One region of the Pedococcus soli genome, then DNA from elsewhere that is predicted to be linked to it. Evidence: predicted binding sites of a transcription regulator. Region 1 holds the regulator's gene; the other holds the start of a gene.
What was found. Region 1 encodes LexA, which represses DNA repair genes until DNA is damaged. Its sites were predicted from a motif close to TCGAACANNTGTTCGA; they were not measured.
Positions count from the first base shown of each region.

Region 2: the regulator LexA is predicted to act here: its motif matches at 4,667-4,682, upstream of ACYVKF_RS08845 (HNH endonuclease signature motif containing protein).

Region 1 is NZ_BAAGSF010000006.1:981,896-989,205, reverse strand. Features, by position in the region: gene ACYVKF_RS19900 (class I SAM-dependent methyltransferase) at 1-68, opposite strand, end outside; gene ACYVKF_RS19895 (GNAT family N-acetyltransferase) at 87-614, shown strand; gene ACYVKF_RS19890 (hypothetical protein) at 611-1,522, opposite strand; gene ACYVKF_RS19885 (DUF4259 domain-containing protein) at 1,742-2,155, shown strand; gene ACYVKF_RS19880 (FdhF/YdeP family oxidoreductase) at 2,213-4,594, opposite strand; gene lexA (transcriptional repressor LexA) at 4,879-5,604, opposite strand; gene ACYVKF_RS19870 (LysM peptidoglycan-binding domain-containing protein) at 5,854-6,252, shown strand; gene ACYVKF_RS19865 (CHAP domain-containing protein) at 6,317-7,310, opposite strand, start outside.
Region 2 is NZ_BAAGSF010000004.1:588,112-595,421, reverse strand. Features, by position in the region: gene ACYVKF_RS08860 (cytochrome c oxidase assembly protein) at 1-517, shown strand, start outside; gene ACYVKF_RS08855 (carbon-nitrogen family hydrolase) at 525-1,325, shown strand; gene ACYVKF_RS08850 (thioredoxin-like domain-containing protein) at 1,322-3,196, shown strand; gene ACYVKF_RS08845 (HNH endonuclease signature motif containing protein) at 3,328-4,653, opposite strand; gene ACYVKF_RS08840 (hypothetical protein) at 4,783-4,956, shown strand; gene ACYVKF_RS08835 (DUF6458 family protein) at 5,085-5,348, shown strand; gene ACYVKF_RS08830 (acyl-CoA dehydrogenase) at 5,647-7,310, opposite strand, start outside.

The DNA.
Region 1 (7,310 bases):
GGGCCGGCGCTCCAGACGCGGTTGCTCGCTGCATACCGTTCGTCCCACATGCGCTGCCGGTCGGTCATCCCCCTAGCATCGCCGACATGAACGAATCCGCCACCGCCGATGAGGTCACCGTCCGGGACGCCACCGCCGCGAACCTCTCGGCGATGGCCGCGATCTACGACGAGGAGGTGCTGACCTCCGTGGCGACGTTCGACACCGAGCCGCGCGGAACGGCCTACCTCGGTGAGAAGCTCGCCCACGCCGCCGGCAGCGACATCGTCCTCGTCGCGACTCGCGGCGGGGAGGTGCTCGGTTACGCCTTCTCGGGACCGTTCCGTCCCCGACCCGCGTACGACGGCACCAAGGAGGTGTCGGTCTACCTCGCGCGGAGCGCCCGCGGGGCCGGCCTCGGCACGCTCCTGTATGCCGCGCTGCTCGCCCGCCTCGACGCCCTCCCGCAGGTGCACACCCAGGTCGCCGTGATCGCCCTGCCCAACGACGGGAGCATCGCCCTGCACCGCAAGCACGGGTTCGTCGAGGTGGGCGTGCTGCGAGAGGCGGGCCGCAAGTTCGACCGCTGGGTCGACACGGCCTGGTACCAGCGGCGGGTGACGGCCGACGGCTAACCGGTCGGCAGGCCCAGCGCCTTGGCCACCTCCGGCCAGACGGCCGCCGCAGTCCGCGCGTGGCCGATGACGGACTGGTGACCGAGGTCGGTGCCGTAGGCGTCGAGGGAGTCGACCACCCGGGTGGCCGCGCCCGCGTCGGTGTGGCACTGCGGGACACCGGTGCACACCTTCGCGAGCTCGGCCTCGTACGCCTCCATCAGCCGTGTGAGGTGCGCGACCTCTTTGGTGTTGACCGTCTTGTTGGCCTTGAACAACGCGCACGGTCCGGTGCCGACGAGATCGGCTGGAGTGGTTGGGAGAGCGGCGATGGCGGCGGCATAGGTGGCTGGTCGACCGGCCCCGCTCACGAGGACCACCGACACCTTCGGCGAGGCGGCGACGAGCACGTCCACCGCTTCACGCACCGAGGCACGGAACTCGGCAAGGTGAGCGGAATCGGTTCCGTCACAACGGATGTCGTTGTCCATGATCTGCACCAGGGCCAGCCGGGGAGTGGGCACGAGGCGGAGGGCGTCGTGGGCCTGGTAGGGCAGCAGGGCAGCCTCTGCACCGTCGCGGGCGAGGTTGGCCACGTGGTCGGCGGTCTCGGGCACGGCGCGGATGAGGCGGGCGTAGATGCTGTCGACCGCAGGGTTGGTGCCGGTGGCCCAGGAGTTCGCGAACACGTCGTCGTCGGGGGCGTTCGGGTCGGAGTGGAACCCCGTCATCCCGGAGTGGCCGATCGCCACGACGCCGACGGGGTGGCCCGGGTCGGCGGTGCTCGTGGTCGACGACGTGCCGGTCGACCCGGTCGGGCGGGCGCCTCGCTCCGTGACGGCGGGAGTGCCGCTCGCACAGGCCGCCACCACGGTGGCGAGGACGGCCACGGCGAGTCCGCGCCATACGGTCGACGAAGGGTGCAGCACGAGGTCCTCCCGGTGGGCGGGGCTCCCTGCACCTCGAGGCTAGACCTGCCGGCCCGTTCCGGGCGACGGCATTTCCTCGGCGATGTCGAGGCGGCCGGAGGTGCCGTCCGGTGGAGTCAGGAATGGCCCGAACGACCACTGGCGTGTCGTCCGGGACTGTTGCACGCTCGACGGGTCACGCTGTCGAGCCACTGCACGACCGAGCACAAGGAGGCCGGTATGGGAGCTACCGGGACAGGACCGTTCGAGAACGACGACGCGCTGGACTTCCTCGACGCCCTCGAGGACGCCGAGCCGCACGAGCGTCGGGCCCGGGTGGAGCACGCGATGGTCCGCGTGGTCGGGTCGCGTGCCTACATCGAGGCACCGGAGATGGCCGAGGCCATCGCCGCCGCCGTCGTGGTGGCGGCGAGTGACGACTTCGAGAGTGCGATCCGCGAGCCGTACCTGCCGCGGTGGATCGAGGACGAGCCCATCGTGGTCGACGAGGGGCTCGAGGACCTGGCCACCAAGGCCCTGCACCGCGCGCTGCGGCCCGACGACAACGAGTGGTGGGAGCTGTGGGACGAGGCCAGCGCCACGGACGACATCACCGAGCGCCTGAGCAGGTACCTCGAGACCCTCGGCGAGTGACCCCGACGAGCCGATCCTGCCCGGGGTGACGCCTACCGGCGCCACCCCGGGCACCGGTCAGGACAGGTGCTCCGGCTCCGGTGACTTCTTGTGGTCCCAGTCCGAGCCCGTGGCGTCCTGCGAGGACCCGCCGGCGCTGTCCCCCGACGCGGGCGAGCTCGACGTCGACCGGGCGAGTGAGACCACGACCGACTTCGAGGTCGGGGTGTTGCTGCCGATCGCCGTCGAGTCCAGCGGGACCAGGGGGTTGGTCTCGGGGTAGTAGGCCGCGGCCGATCCCCGCGGGGTGTCGTACGAGACCACCCGGAAGCCGCGAACGCACCGGACCACGTCGTCACCGGTCCACCGGGTGGTGATGTCGACGAGGTCGCCGTCCGCCAGACCGAAGGCCGCGATGTCGTCGGGGTGCACGAAGACCACCTTGCGGCCACCCTCGATGCCGCGATAGCGGTCGCTGAGGCCGTAGATGGTGGTGTTGTACTGGTCGTGGCTGCGCAGCGTCTGCAGCAGCACGTGGCCCTCGGGCACGTGCACCACCTCGATCGGGGAGGCGACGAACTCGGCCTTGCCGGTCTTCGTGTCGAACGTCCGGGTGTCGCGCGGCGGGTGCGGCATGATCATGCCGCCCGGCTTGCGGACGTTGACCTCGTAGTCCTCGCACCCGGGGACGACCTTGGCGATGTGGTGGCGGATGGCGCGGTAGTCGTCGCGCATCGCCTTCCACTGCAGGCCGTACCGGTCCCCGAGCGTCGCCTCGGCGATGCGGGTGACGATGTCGACCTCGGACTTGAGCTGGGGGCTGGCCGGCTCCAGCGGGCCGCGCGACGCGTGCACCGAGCACGTGGAGTCCTCGACCGAGATCCACTGGGCCCCGCTGGCCTGGATGTCCTTCTCGGTGCGGCCCTTGGTGGGCAGGATCAGGGCGGTCTCGCCGCAGACGAGGTGGGAGCGGTTGATCTTGGTGGACACCTGCACGGTCATGCGGACCTTGCGCATCGCGGGGATCGCGATGTCGGTGTCCGACACGGCCTGCACGAAGTTGCCGCCGAGCCCCATGAAGAAGTGGACCTTGCCGTCGCGCATGCCACGCAGGGAGTCCACGACGTCGAGGCCGTGCTCACGCGGCGGGTCGAAGCCGAACTCCTTCTGGAGCGCGTCGAGGAACGTCGCCGGGGGCCGCTCCCAGATGCCCATGGTGCGGTCGCCCTGGACGTTCGAGTGGCCGCGGACGGGAAGGAGGCCCGCCCCCTCACGGCCGATGTTGCCCTGTGCGAGGGCGAGGTTGACGACCTCCTTGATGGTGGCGACCCCGTTGCGGTGCTGGGTCAGGCCCATCGCCCAGCAGTAGACCGTCCGGGTCGACCCGCGCAGCATCTCGGCAGCCTGGGTGATGAGCTCACGGGACAGCCCGGTGACCTCGACGACCTGGTCCCAGTCGACGGCGCGGACGTGGTCGCGCCACTGCTCGAACCCCGTCGAGTGGGTGGCGATGAACTCGTGGTCGAGCGCGTCCCACTCGACGAGCAGCGACCCGATCGCCTGGAACAGCGCGAGGTCGCCGTTGACCTTCACCGGCAGGTGCAGGTCGGCCATCGCCGTGCCGTGGCCGACGACGCCCTTGGGCTTCTGCGGGTTCTTGAACCGCACGAGCCCTGCCTCGCGCAGCGGGTTGATCGAGATGATCTTGGCGCCGTTCGCCTTGGCGATCTCGAGGGCGGACAGCATTCGCGGGTGGTTCGTGCCGGGGTTCTGGCCGGCGATGACGATGACCGAGGCCGTGTGCACGTCGTCGAGGGTGACGCTGGCCTTGCCGATGCCGATGGACTCCTGCAGCGCGATGCTCGTGGACTCGTGGCACATGTTCGAGCAGTCCGGCAGGTTGTTGGTGCCGAACGCGCGGACGAACAGCTGGTACGCGAACGCCGACTCGTTGGAGGCGCGGCCCGAGGTGTAGAAGGTCGCCTCGTCCGGACTCGCGAGCGAGCGCAGCTCGGCGCCGATGAGGTCGAACGCCTCGTCCCACTCGATCGGCTCGTAGTGCGTCCCGCCCGGACGCTTGACCATCGGGTGGGTGATGCGGCCCTGCTGGCCGAGCCAGTGCTCGGTGTGGGCGTCGAGCTCGGCGATGCTGTGCTGGGCGAAGAACTCGGGGGTGGCCCGGTCGCGGGTGGCCTCCTCGGCGACCGCCTTGGCACCGTTCTCGCAGAACTCGGCCGTGTGCCGGTGACCGGGATCGGGGTCCGGCCAGGCGCAGCTCATGCAGTCGAAGCCCTCGGCCTGGTTGAGCTTGAGGAGCGTCTGGGCCGTCCGCTTGAGGCCCATGTGGTCGATGGAGCGCTTCATCGACACCGCCACCGCCGTCGGACCGGCGGCGTGGTCCTCCTGGCCCTTGACCACCAGGTCGGCCTCGGAGTAGTCGCTCTCGTCGTGCTTGCCCATGCGTGAACCTCGTTCTCCGGGTGCCTGGCGTTGCCGGGCGCGTGCCGCGCGGGCCCCGGTCCGGAACCTGCGCCTTCACCCCGAACGTACCCAGTCCCACCCGAACCATGCGCGCCCGGGATGCCCGATCCCCGGTGACCACCCGTGTGCCGCCGCGGGGGTCGGTCCACGGCGGCACACGGGGGAGCTGGGGGAGGGCGGCCGGGGCGCGGCCTCGGTAGCGCTCGGCAGGGCTCGGTAGAGCTCAGTCGGCCCGGACTCGGCTGGGTGGGTCCGGGCGCGGCTCAGACTCGGCGCAGGACCGCCGTGACCTTGCCGAGGATCGTGGCGTGGTCGCCGTCGATCGGCTCGAACGCGTCGTTGTGCGGCATGAGCCAGACCTTGCCGTCCTTGCGCTTGAACGTCTTGACGGTCGCCTCGTTGTCGAGCATCGCCGCGACGATGTCGCCGTTGTCGGCGGTCGGCTGCTGGCGCACGACCACCCAGTCGCCGTCGCAGATGGCGGCGTCGATCATCGACTCGCCGACGACCTGGAGCAGGAAGAGCTGCCCCTCGCCCACGATCTGCCGGGGCAGCGGGAAGACGTCCTCGACGGTCTCCTCGGCGAGGATCGGCACACCGGCGGCGATCCGGCCGAGCACCGGGACGTACGACGCCTCGGGACGCCGGTCGTTCATCCCCGTCTCGTCGAACACCGCCGTCTCGTCCTCGACGCTCGCCCCACCGCGGTAGCCGCGCATGTCGGCCGTCGAGTCGGGGGAGACGACCTCGATCGCGCGAGGGCGGTTGGGGTCGCGGCGCAGGAAGCCCTTGCGCTCCAGGGTGGACAGCTGGTGGGCCACCGAGCTGGGGGAGGTGAGACCGACGGCCTCACCGATCTCGCGCAGGCTCGGGGGGTACCCGCGGCGGTCCACCGAGTTGCGGATCACCTCGAGGACCCGGCGCTGGCGGACGGTCAGACCGTCACCCCGATCGCGGTCGGGGAGCTCCTTGACGTTGTCCTCGCTCATGCCGTTTCCTCGTTTCCGCAGGTCAGGTGGCGTATGCCGCCGTGCTCAGTGCTGTGACGGGTGGGACTGTCAGTGGCCTCTGGTGTGCTGTGAGGCATGAACACAGCGTATGGCGTTCGAACGTCAGTGCCAAACATGTGTTCGAGGCGTGTCTTGAGAAGTTCGAACATGCGTGCTAGAAATCAGCCTAGAGGAACTTCGTACAACCGTTCGAAGGGCTTCGGCCACCTGACCACCACGGAGGACCAGATGAGTGCAGCAGTTGCTTGGGACGTCGCCCCCGCCCCCGTGCGGATGCCCGTTCGGCCCGTGCGCCCGCAGCTCGTCTCGGTGCCCACCGGTGAGGACGTCGTCATCCGTCCGGCGGCGCCGTTGCGGCTGACCCGCGCCGGCCGCCTGGCGATCACCGTGTCCGTGGCCATCACGGCGGTGGTCCTCGCGATCAGCCTGCTCTCGGGGGGCGCGTCCGCAGCGGTCATCGACCACTCGACGACGGTCCAGTCCGGTCAGACCCTCTCCGAGGTCGCGTCGGCCCAGCTGCCGCAGCTGCCGGTCACCGAGGCCGTCGCCCGCATCCAGGTCGCCAACGACCTGACGGGGTCCAACGTCCACGCCGGGCAGACGCTGCTCATCCCGGCCGCCGGCTGAGCGAGGTCACCCCACCCATCACCCGGCATCGGGCGGCGCGGAGAGATCTCCGTGTGAGGGGCGCTCAGGGTTTCGGCGTGATCTTCGGTAGGGCCTTCACGGCCTTGATGTGTCGGTACTTCAACGCCCCGGTGGTGGTGGCGCGGCTGAGGGCGACGTGGTCGACGAGGACCGGTTCACTCAGCTCGGCGATCGGCATCGAGGTCGAGTAGTAGGCGATCCCGCCCCTCATCCGGTACACGACGCCCTTGGTCGTCCGGAGCATCGTCGTGTCGGCAGGCACCGCTCGCAGGCGGTTGTAGGCGCCGCCGTCACCGGCCCGGTCGATGGCCACCTGGTCGACGATCGTCGTGGCCTTGCTTCCGCCGACGTTCGCCCATGCCGAGACGTGGATCGGGGCGCCGCCGGCCATCCGGTAGATCTCCGCCCGCTGCGCGCCCTTGATGAACGTCCCGTCGGGGATGGTGGCCGGCAGGGTGGCGAGGGCGCTGGCCGAGACGGCCATCGTGGCCTTGGCACCGCCGAATGCTGCCCACGTGCTCACGTAGACCGGTGTGGTCCCGACCAGCCGGTAGATCTGCCCGTTCTCCCGGACCTTGAGGAAGCTCCCGGATGCCGGTGGCTGGTAGGGCTGGTCCTTGAAGTGCAGGAAGTTGCTGGGCCAGTTCGCGTCGCCGCGCGGGATGGTCATCCGGGAGGAGTAGCCAGTCCAGGCCGAGTCCGACACGACGATGTAGGAGCTCGTGACCTCTTCCACGTACCCCACGTGGCCGTTGCCGGGCGCGTAGTGGCTGCCGTAGTTCCACTGGGCGATCGCCCCGGTCTTGGCCGTCTGGTCGACCTTGATGCCGCGGTTGCGGGCGCTGGTGGCCCAGCTGCCGCCGCTGCCCATGGCGCTCTGCTGCTTCACCCCGTTCTTCATCAGCCGGTAGGCCGCATAGTTCACGCAGTTGTTCCCACTGGAGTTCACCGGGTACCCCCACACCGACTTCCCGGCGTACCCCGAGAACGAGATGCAGGCGATGGAGTTGGCCTTGCACTCGCGGGAGAGGGTCGCG
Region 2 (7,310 bases), on a different contig from region 1:
CTACTCGCCGTTGTTCGAGCTGGCGCTGCGCACCCACACCGGGCACATGCTGATGATGTTCCACTTCCTGCTCAGCGGGTACCTGTTCGTCTGGGTGCTGGTCGGCATCGACCCGGGCCCGAAGAAGTGGTCGCCCCTCATGCTGCTCGTCATCCTCTTCGCCACGATGAGCTTCCACGCGTTCTTCGGGGTCGTCATGACGGGGAGCACGACCATCCTCGCGCCCGACTTCTTCGAGGTCGTCAAGCTGCCGTGGATGACCGACCCCCTGCAGGACCAGAAGGAGGCCGGGGCCGTGGCGTGGGGGATCGGCGAGGCGCCGACCCTCGCCCTGACCCTCATGGTCGCCGTGGCCTGGGTCCGTTCCGACCGCGACGAGACCCGTCGGAAGGACCGCCAGGCGGACCGTGACGGGGATGCCGAGCTCGCGGCATACAACGCCCACCTGGCGGAGCTGCGACGCCGCGAGGAGCGGCAACGTCGCCGGGAGCAGGGCGACCAGGGCGACGGGAGATGATGGGCCGATGAGAGTCGCGGTGCTGCAGGTCGCCTACGGCGACGACGAACCCATGGACGACCGCGTCGAGCGGGTCGCGGCCCTGGTCCGCGAGCAGCAGGGCCACGACCTCGTGGTCCTGCCCGAGCTCTGGGCCCCGGGTGGCTTCTCCTACCGCGAGTGGGCCGGACGGGCCCAGCCCGTCGACGGCCCGATCGGCACCGCGATGGCCGCGGCGGCCCGCGACGCCGGGGTCATGCTGCACGCCGGGTCCATCGTCGAACGGCCCGGCGACGGCGAGACCGGTCCGGAGGGACGTGGGCTCTGGAACACCTCCTTGGTCTACGCCGCGGACGGCAGCCTCGTCGCGACGTACCGCAAGATCCACCGGTTCGGGTTCGGTGCCGGTGAGCCCAGGCTCATGGACGCCGGTGAGGACGTCGTCCTCGTCGACCTGCCGGGCGGGGCAGGGCGAGCGGGCCTGTCCACCTGCTACGACCTGCGCTTCCCCGAGCTCTACCGACGCCAGCTCGACGCCGGGGCGACCGCCTTCGTGGTCCCTGCCGCCTGGCCGGCCGCCCGCGTGCGGCACTGGACCCTGCTGGCGCATGCCAGAGCGATCGAGGACCAGTGCGTCGTCATCGCCTGCAACACGGCCGGCACCCACGCCGGCACCGAGATGGGTGGCCACTCGCAGGTCATCTCGGCCACGGGCGAGGCGCTCGCCATGGCCGGGACTAGCGAGGAGGTGCTCAGTGTTGAGGTCGACATGGATGCCGTGACGACCTGGCGTGAGCAGTTCCCCGTGCTGCAGGACCGGCGGCTGTGACGCCCCAGCTCGCGTCGCCCCGTGCGGCCACCCGCCTCCGTGCGCCCGAGCTCTCAGGTCGCGGCTGGCTCAACACCGGCGGGGCGGACCTCTCGCTCGCCGAGCTCCGCGGCCGGATCGTCGTCCTCGACTTCTGGACGTTCTGCTGCGTCAACTGCCTGCACGTCCTGGACGAGCTGCGCCCGCTCGAGGAGAAGTACGCCGACTCCCTCGTCCTCATCGGCGTCCACTCACCGAAGTTCGAGCACGAGGCCGACCCCGACGCGCTGGTCGCCGCCGTGGAGCGGTATGCCGTGCACCACCCGGTCCTCGACGACCCCGACCTCGTGACGTGGCAGGCCTACACCGCACGGGCCTGGCCGACCCTGGTCGTCATCGACCCCGAGGGGTACATCGTCGCCTCGATGTCCGGCGAGGGCCACGCCCACGGCCTGGCCGTCCTCGTCGAGGAGCTCATCGCCGAGCACAGCGCCAAGGGCACGCTCCGCCAGGGCGATTCGCCGTATGCCGCGCCCGAACCCGCCGAGACCGCCCTGCGGTTCCCCGGCAAGGTCGCCGGGTTGCCCGACGGCTCCTTCGTCGTCTCCGACACCACGCACCACGAGATCGTCTGGCTCGAGCCCGACCTGGTCACCGAGCGTGGCAGGTTCGGCGGGGCAGGGGTCGGCGGGGCGGAGGTCGGCGACCTCGCCGAGCCGCAGGGCGTCCTCGTCCTGCCGGCGGCCACTGCGGAGCGAGTCGGCTATGACGTCGTGGTCGCCGACTCGGTGAACCACCGGGTCCTCGGCCTGCGCCTGTCCGACGGCACCTGGACCGTGCTGGCCGGCACGGGGGAGCAGCTGCGCGAACGTTCCGGCAGCGGCCCGGCCCTCCGGCAGCCGCTCTCGACCCCGTGGGACCTCGCCTGGTTCATCGACCGGGTCGTCATCGCCATGGCCGGCGTCCACCAGCTCTGGGCCCTGCACCTGGCCACCGACCCGGCCGACAACACGGTCGCCGTCCTCGGCGGGACCTCGGCCGAGGGGGTGCGTGACGGCGCTGCGGACGAGGCGTGGTTCGCCCAGCCCTCGGGCCTCGCGGTCTCGGCTGACGGCACCCGCCTCTGGGTCGCCGACTCCGAGACCTCGGCCCTGCGTTCGCTCGACGTGACCGACGAGGGGTTCGTCGTGACGACCCACGTCGGGAAGGGGCTCTTCGACTTCGGTCACCGCGACGGCGCAGCAGACCAGGCGCTCTTCCAGCACCCCCTGGGGGTCACCGTGCTGCCGGACGGGTCGGTCGCCGTCTCCGACACGTACAACGGGGCCATCCGACGGTTCGACCCGGTCGCGGGAGAGGTGAGCACGCTCGCCAGCGGCCTGCGCGAGCCCTCCGACGCCCTCGTCGAGAGCAGCGACTCGGGGACGAGCCTGCTCGTGGTGGAGTCGGCCGCGCACCAGCTCGTGCGGATCCCGTTGCCGGACAAGGCGACCCGCGTGGACGGCCTCGCCCGCCAGACGCAGCGGCCCCGGACCAGCATCGCGGCGGGCGAGGTGCGCCTCGAGGTCACCTTCACCCCGCCCACCGGCCAGAAGCTCGACCATCGTTGGGGCGACCCGACGCGACTGGTCGTGTCGGCCACCCCGGAGCACCTGTTGCGCTCCGGGGGCGGCAGCGCCCAGGGCCTCACCAGGGTGCTCGACCTCGACCCCTCGGTCGGCGACGGCGTCCTGCACGTCTCCGTGCAGGCAGCCTCGTGCGACGGCGACCCGGTCACCGGTGAGGTGCCCGAGCACGCCGCCTGCCACCTCTACCAGCAGGACTGGGGCATCCCCGTCGTGCTCGTCGCCGACGCCCCCGCCGAGCTCACCCTCGACCTGCGCGGCGTCTGACGAGAGGTCTCACGTCACGTCGGACGGCACACGTCTGCTCCCGCCCTGCCTGGACCCGCCGACGCGCATGCCACCTTCCCTGGACAGCGCCGGCCACCTCCCGCCCCTCCCACGGCGTCTGAGGGCTCCCCTCACCTCCGGAGGGCGAACGTGACGGTCTTCCTCCCCTGGACGTCGGTGACGACGTGGTGCGAGTAGCGGCCGTCGTGGGCTCGGCGGTGGTGGTGCCCGCACAAGGGCACTGCCTTGGCGAGATCGGTGCGGCCGCCGCGTGACCACGGGTCCTCGTGGTGCAGCTCGGACCACGCATAGGGCCGATCACATCCGTGCGCCGCACACGAGTCGTACCTCGTGGCGAGGGCCGTGCGCTGCGCCTCGGTGAAGAACCGCTCCTGCCGCCCCAGGTCGAGCCGCACCGATCGTCCGCCCAGGACGGCCGGCAGGATCCCGGCGTTGCATGCCAGGCGTCGCACCTCTCCGGCCGAGAGGTCCTGACCGGTGTCGAGGTGGGCAGCTCCCACGGCGGCCTCGAGGCGGTCGTGGTCGATGGTCACCACGACGGTCGCCGCCACCTTGCCGGACAACGAGTCGGTGGGCAGGTGCTCGAGCAGCTCGACGAAGGCCTTGCCGTAGCGGTGGGCCCAGTCGCCGTCCGCCGTCCGGAACGCGTCCCACGTGGCCAGCTCGACCTCGGCTCGAGTGCCGGTGCCGGCCGCCTTCGCCACCGTGGCCGCCCTCTGGGCGAACCGGCGCGGCGAGGCGATCTGCTGGACGGTCTTGGCCAGGATCGCCGCCGCCAACGACGGCAGGGTGAAGTGCCCGGTCGTCGTCCCGTCGCCGTTGTGGTGCCAGGTCAGTCGCGACTTCGCGAGGGCGGCCTCCTCCTCGGCACGGAGCACGTGGTCCTCGTGCGCGTTGACCTCGGCCGGGGAACGCTCTGTCGCCGACAGGATCCGCCGCCCCTCCTTGCGCAGGGTGGCCGGGTCGACGAGACGGGCGCGGCGCACCAGGTCGCCCTCGATGGCGGCGCGCTCGTGCAGGCTCAGACCGTCGGGCAGCTGCGCCGTCGCCCTCGCGATGACGTGGGCGTGCTCGGTCGACACGTCCCCGGCCGCCAGCGCCGCACGGGTGGCCGGCAGGTCACTGTCCAGGGCAGCTGCCAACCGCACGTCACGCGCAGCCTGTCCCCCGTCCCTGCGGGTGCTGAGGGCCAACCAGGCAGAGGTACCCGTCAGCCCGGACCCCGAGGCGATCTCCGAGCGGTCTGCCTCGGCGACCAGGGACAGGCGCATGGACTGCAGCCGCGCGATGAGCCGATCGACCTCTCCGAGGCTGAGCGCGGCTGCGGCCCCACCTCGGACGTCACCGGTGTCGAGGCGGTCCAGCAGTCCGTCGATGCGGCGCAGCGTCTCGACCGTCCCGAGAGGGGCGGTGCGGACGGTGGCGATCGCGGCCATGGGACCAGTGTATTCGAACACCTGTTCGAACTCAAGGGGGTTGGTTCAGCACGTTTCGCACCGTTCACCGTGGCCGGGCCCTAGTCTCGAGTCCTCGGCCCTGTCGGGGCCACGGAGAGGTGGGGAACCATGCTCAAGCTGATCCTGCTCCTGCTCATCGTCATCGCGGTCCTGGCGTTCCTGCTCAACCGGCGCGGTGCGACCTTCGAGAAGAAGGGCGACAACCCCTACCAGGGCCGCTCGGCCGAGGAGCACCGCATCACCGGCAACGGCCCGACCGGCGGCATGGGCCCGGGGGCCTGAGCGCCCCACCTTCGCCGGGCGTCATGCTTTCGGCTGTCCCTGCGCGCCATTCCTGCAGGTCAGGCGCGCCGGGTCTACGCTCGCACCCACTGGGTGCAGCCTGCGCCCGCGACCTTCCAGGAGTGAACATGTACATCGGACTGGGCATCTTCCTCATCGTCGTCGGCGCCGTCCTGACGTTCGCCCTCAACGCTTCGGTGTCCGGGATCGACCTCGCCACGGTGGGGTGGATCTGCATGGCTGCCGGAGTGCTCGCCATCCTGCTGTCCCTCGTCGTGACGCGTCGGGCCACGACCGGAGGCGGCTACTCGGCCCGTCGGGTCAGCCACACCGACCCGGCCACGGGCACCCGCGTCGACGAGGTCGACGTCGACCGCGACCGCGGCATCTGAGCACGACGACGCACCACTGAGGGCGGGCCGCTCGTGAGCGGCCCGCCCTCAGTCATGTGCGGATGCGTGTCAGGCCCGGGGGTGACCAATCCGTTCACGGGGGTGGGTCCGAAGAGCATGCAGAGGTCGTGGTTCCGTCGCGCACGGGGGTGCCGAGGGGTGCGACCGCAGGGGCGTCGAAGGGCTGGATCCGCAGGGGGATGCCAGCCCTTCGCACGCGCCGGGAGCGGACGGCACACCCGTCCGCTCCCGGTGGCCACCCGCTGGTGGCCCAGCGCCGGTCGCGGGGCCGCGTGGCTCAGAAGGCCGACTCGGGCACGTCCATGAGGGCGTTGTCGGTGGCCTCGGCGATCGCCCGCTCGGCGGCGATCTTCGGCAGGATCGTGCGGGCGAAGAACGACGCGGCGGCGACCTTGCCCTGGTAGAAGTCACGGTCCTTCGCGGACGCGGTGCCGGACTCGAGGGCCTGGTGCGCGACCTCGGCCTGGCGCAGGAGCAGCCAGCCGATGACGAGGTCGCCGGCGGCGAGCAGCAGCCGGGAGGTGTTCTGGCCGACCTTGTAGAGGTTGGTGACGTCTCCACCGTCCTGGCGCGGGTCGGACTTCATCAGCTCGCCGACCATGAACCCGAGGATCCCCTGGACGTCCTCGAGCCCCTTGCCGAGCAGCTCGCGCTCGCGGTCCAGGGTGCCGCCGGTGCTCCCGAGGTCCTTGGCGAACTCCTGGATCTGCATCGCGAGGTAGGACAGGGCCTGCGCCTTGTCCTTGATGATCTTGCGGAAGAAGAAGTCGAGGCCCTGGATCGCCGTCGTGCCCTCGTAGAGCGTGTCGATCTTGGCGTCGCGGATGTACTGCTCGATCGGGTAGTCCTGCAGGAACCCCGAACCGCCGAGCGTCTGGAGCGACTCGGTGCCGAGGAGGACCCAGGCGCGCTCGGAGCCGACGCCCTTGACGATCGGCAGCAGCAGGTCGTTGACGCGGCGGGCCGTGTCGGCCGGCGAGTCGGGGGCGATCTCCTCCGAGCCGCTCTCGAGGAACGCCTGGTCGACGATGTCCTGCTGGGTCGCCGTGTACACGACGAGCGCGCGCAGGCCCTCGGCGTACGCCTTCTGCGTCATGAGGGAACGGCGCACGTCGGGGTGGTGCGTGATCGTGACGCGAGGCGCGGACTTGTCGGCCTGCTGCGTGAGGTCGGCACCCTGGACGCGCTGCTTCGCGTAGTCGAGGGCGTTGAGGTAGGCCGTCGACAGGGTCGATATCGCCTTGGTGCCGACCATCATGCGGGCGTGCTCGATGACACGGAACATCTGGGCGATGCCGTCGTGGATGTCACCGGTGAGGGTGCCGACCGCCGGCTCCTTCTCGCCGAAGGTGACCTCGCAGGTGGTGGAGACCTTGAGGCCCATCTTGTGCTCGAGGTTGGTGACGTAGGCGCCGTTGCGCTCGCCCAGCTCCCCGGTCTCGAGGTCCACGTGGAACTTCGGGACGATGAACAGGCTCAGGCCCTTGGTGCCGGGTCCGGCGCCCTCGGGACGGGCGAGCACGAAGTGGATGACGTTCTCGACCATGTCGGACTCGGCCGAGGTGATGAACCGCTTGACGCCGGTGACGTTCCACGTGCCGTCACCGTTGTCGGTGGCCTTGGTGCGACCGGCGCCCACGTCGGAACCGGCATCGGGCTCGGTGAGCACCATGGTGCAGTGCCACCCCTTCTCGACGATCCACCTGGCGAGCTTCTTCTGCTCGTCGTTGCCGAGGATGTGCAGGAGCTTGGCGAAGGAGTAGGACGCGGCGAACATCGCGATCGCAGGGTTCGCGCCGAGCACCATCTCGTTCATGGCCCACTTGAGCGACGGTGGGACGACCGTGCCGTCGAGCTCGCCCGGGACGTCGACGGCCCAGAAGCCGGAGTCCGTGTAGGCGGCGTAAGACTTCTTGAAGCTCTCGGGCATCGTCACCGAGA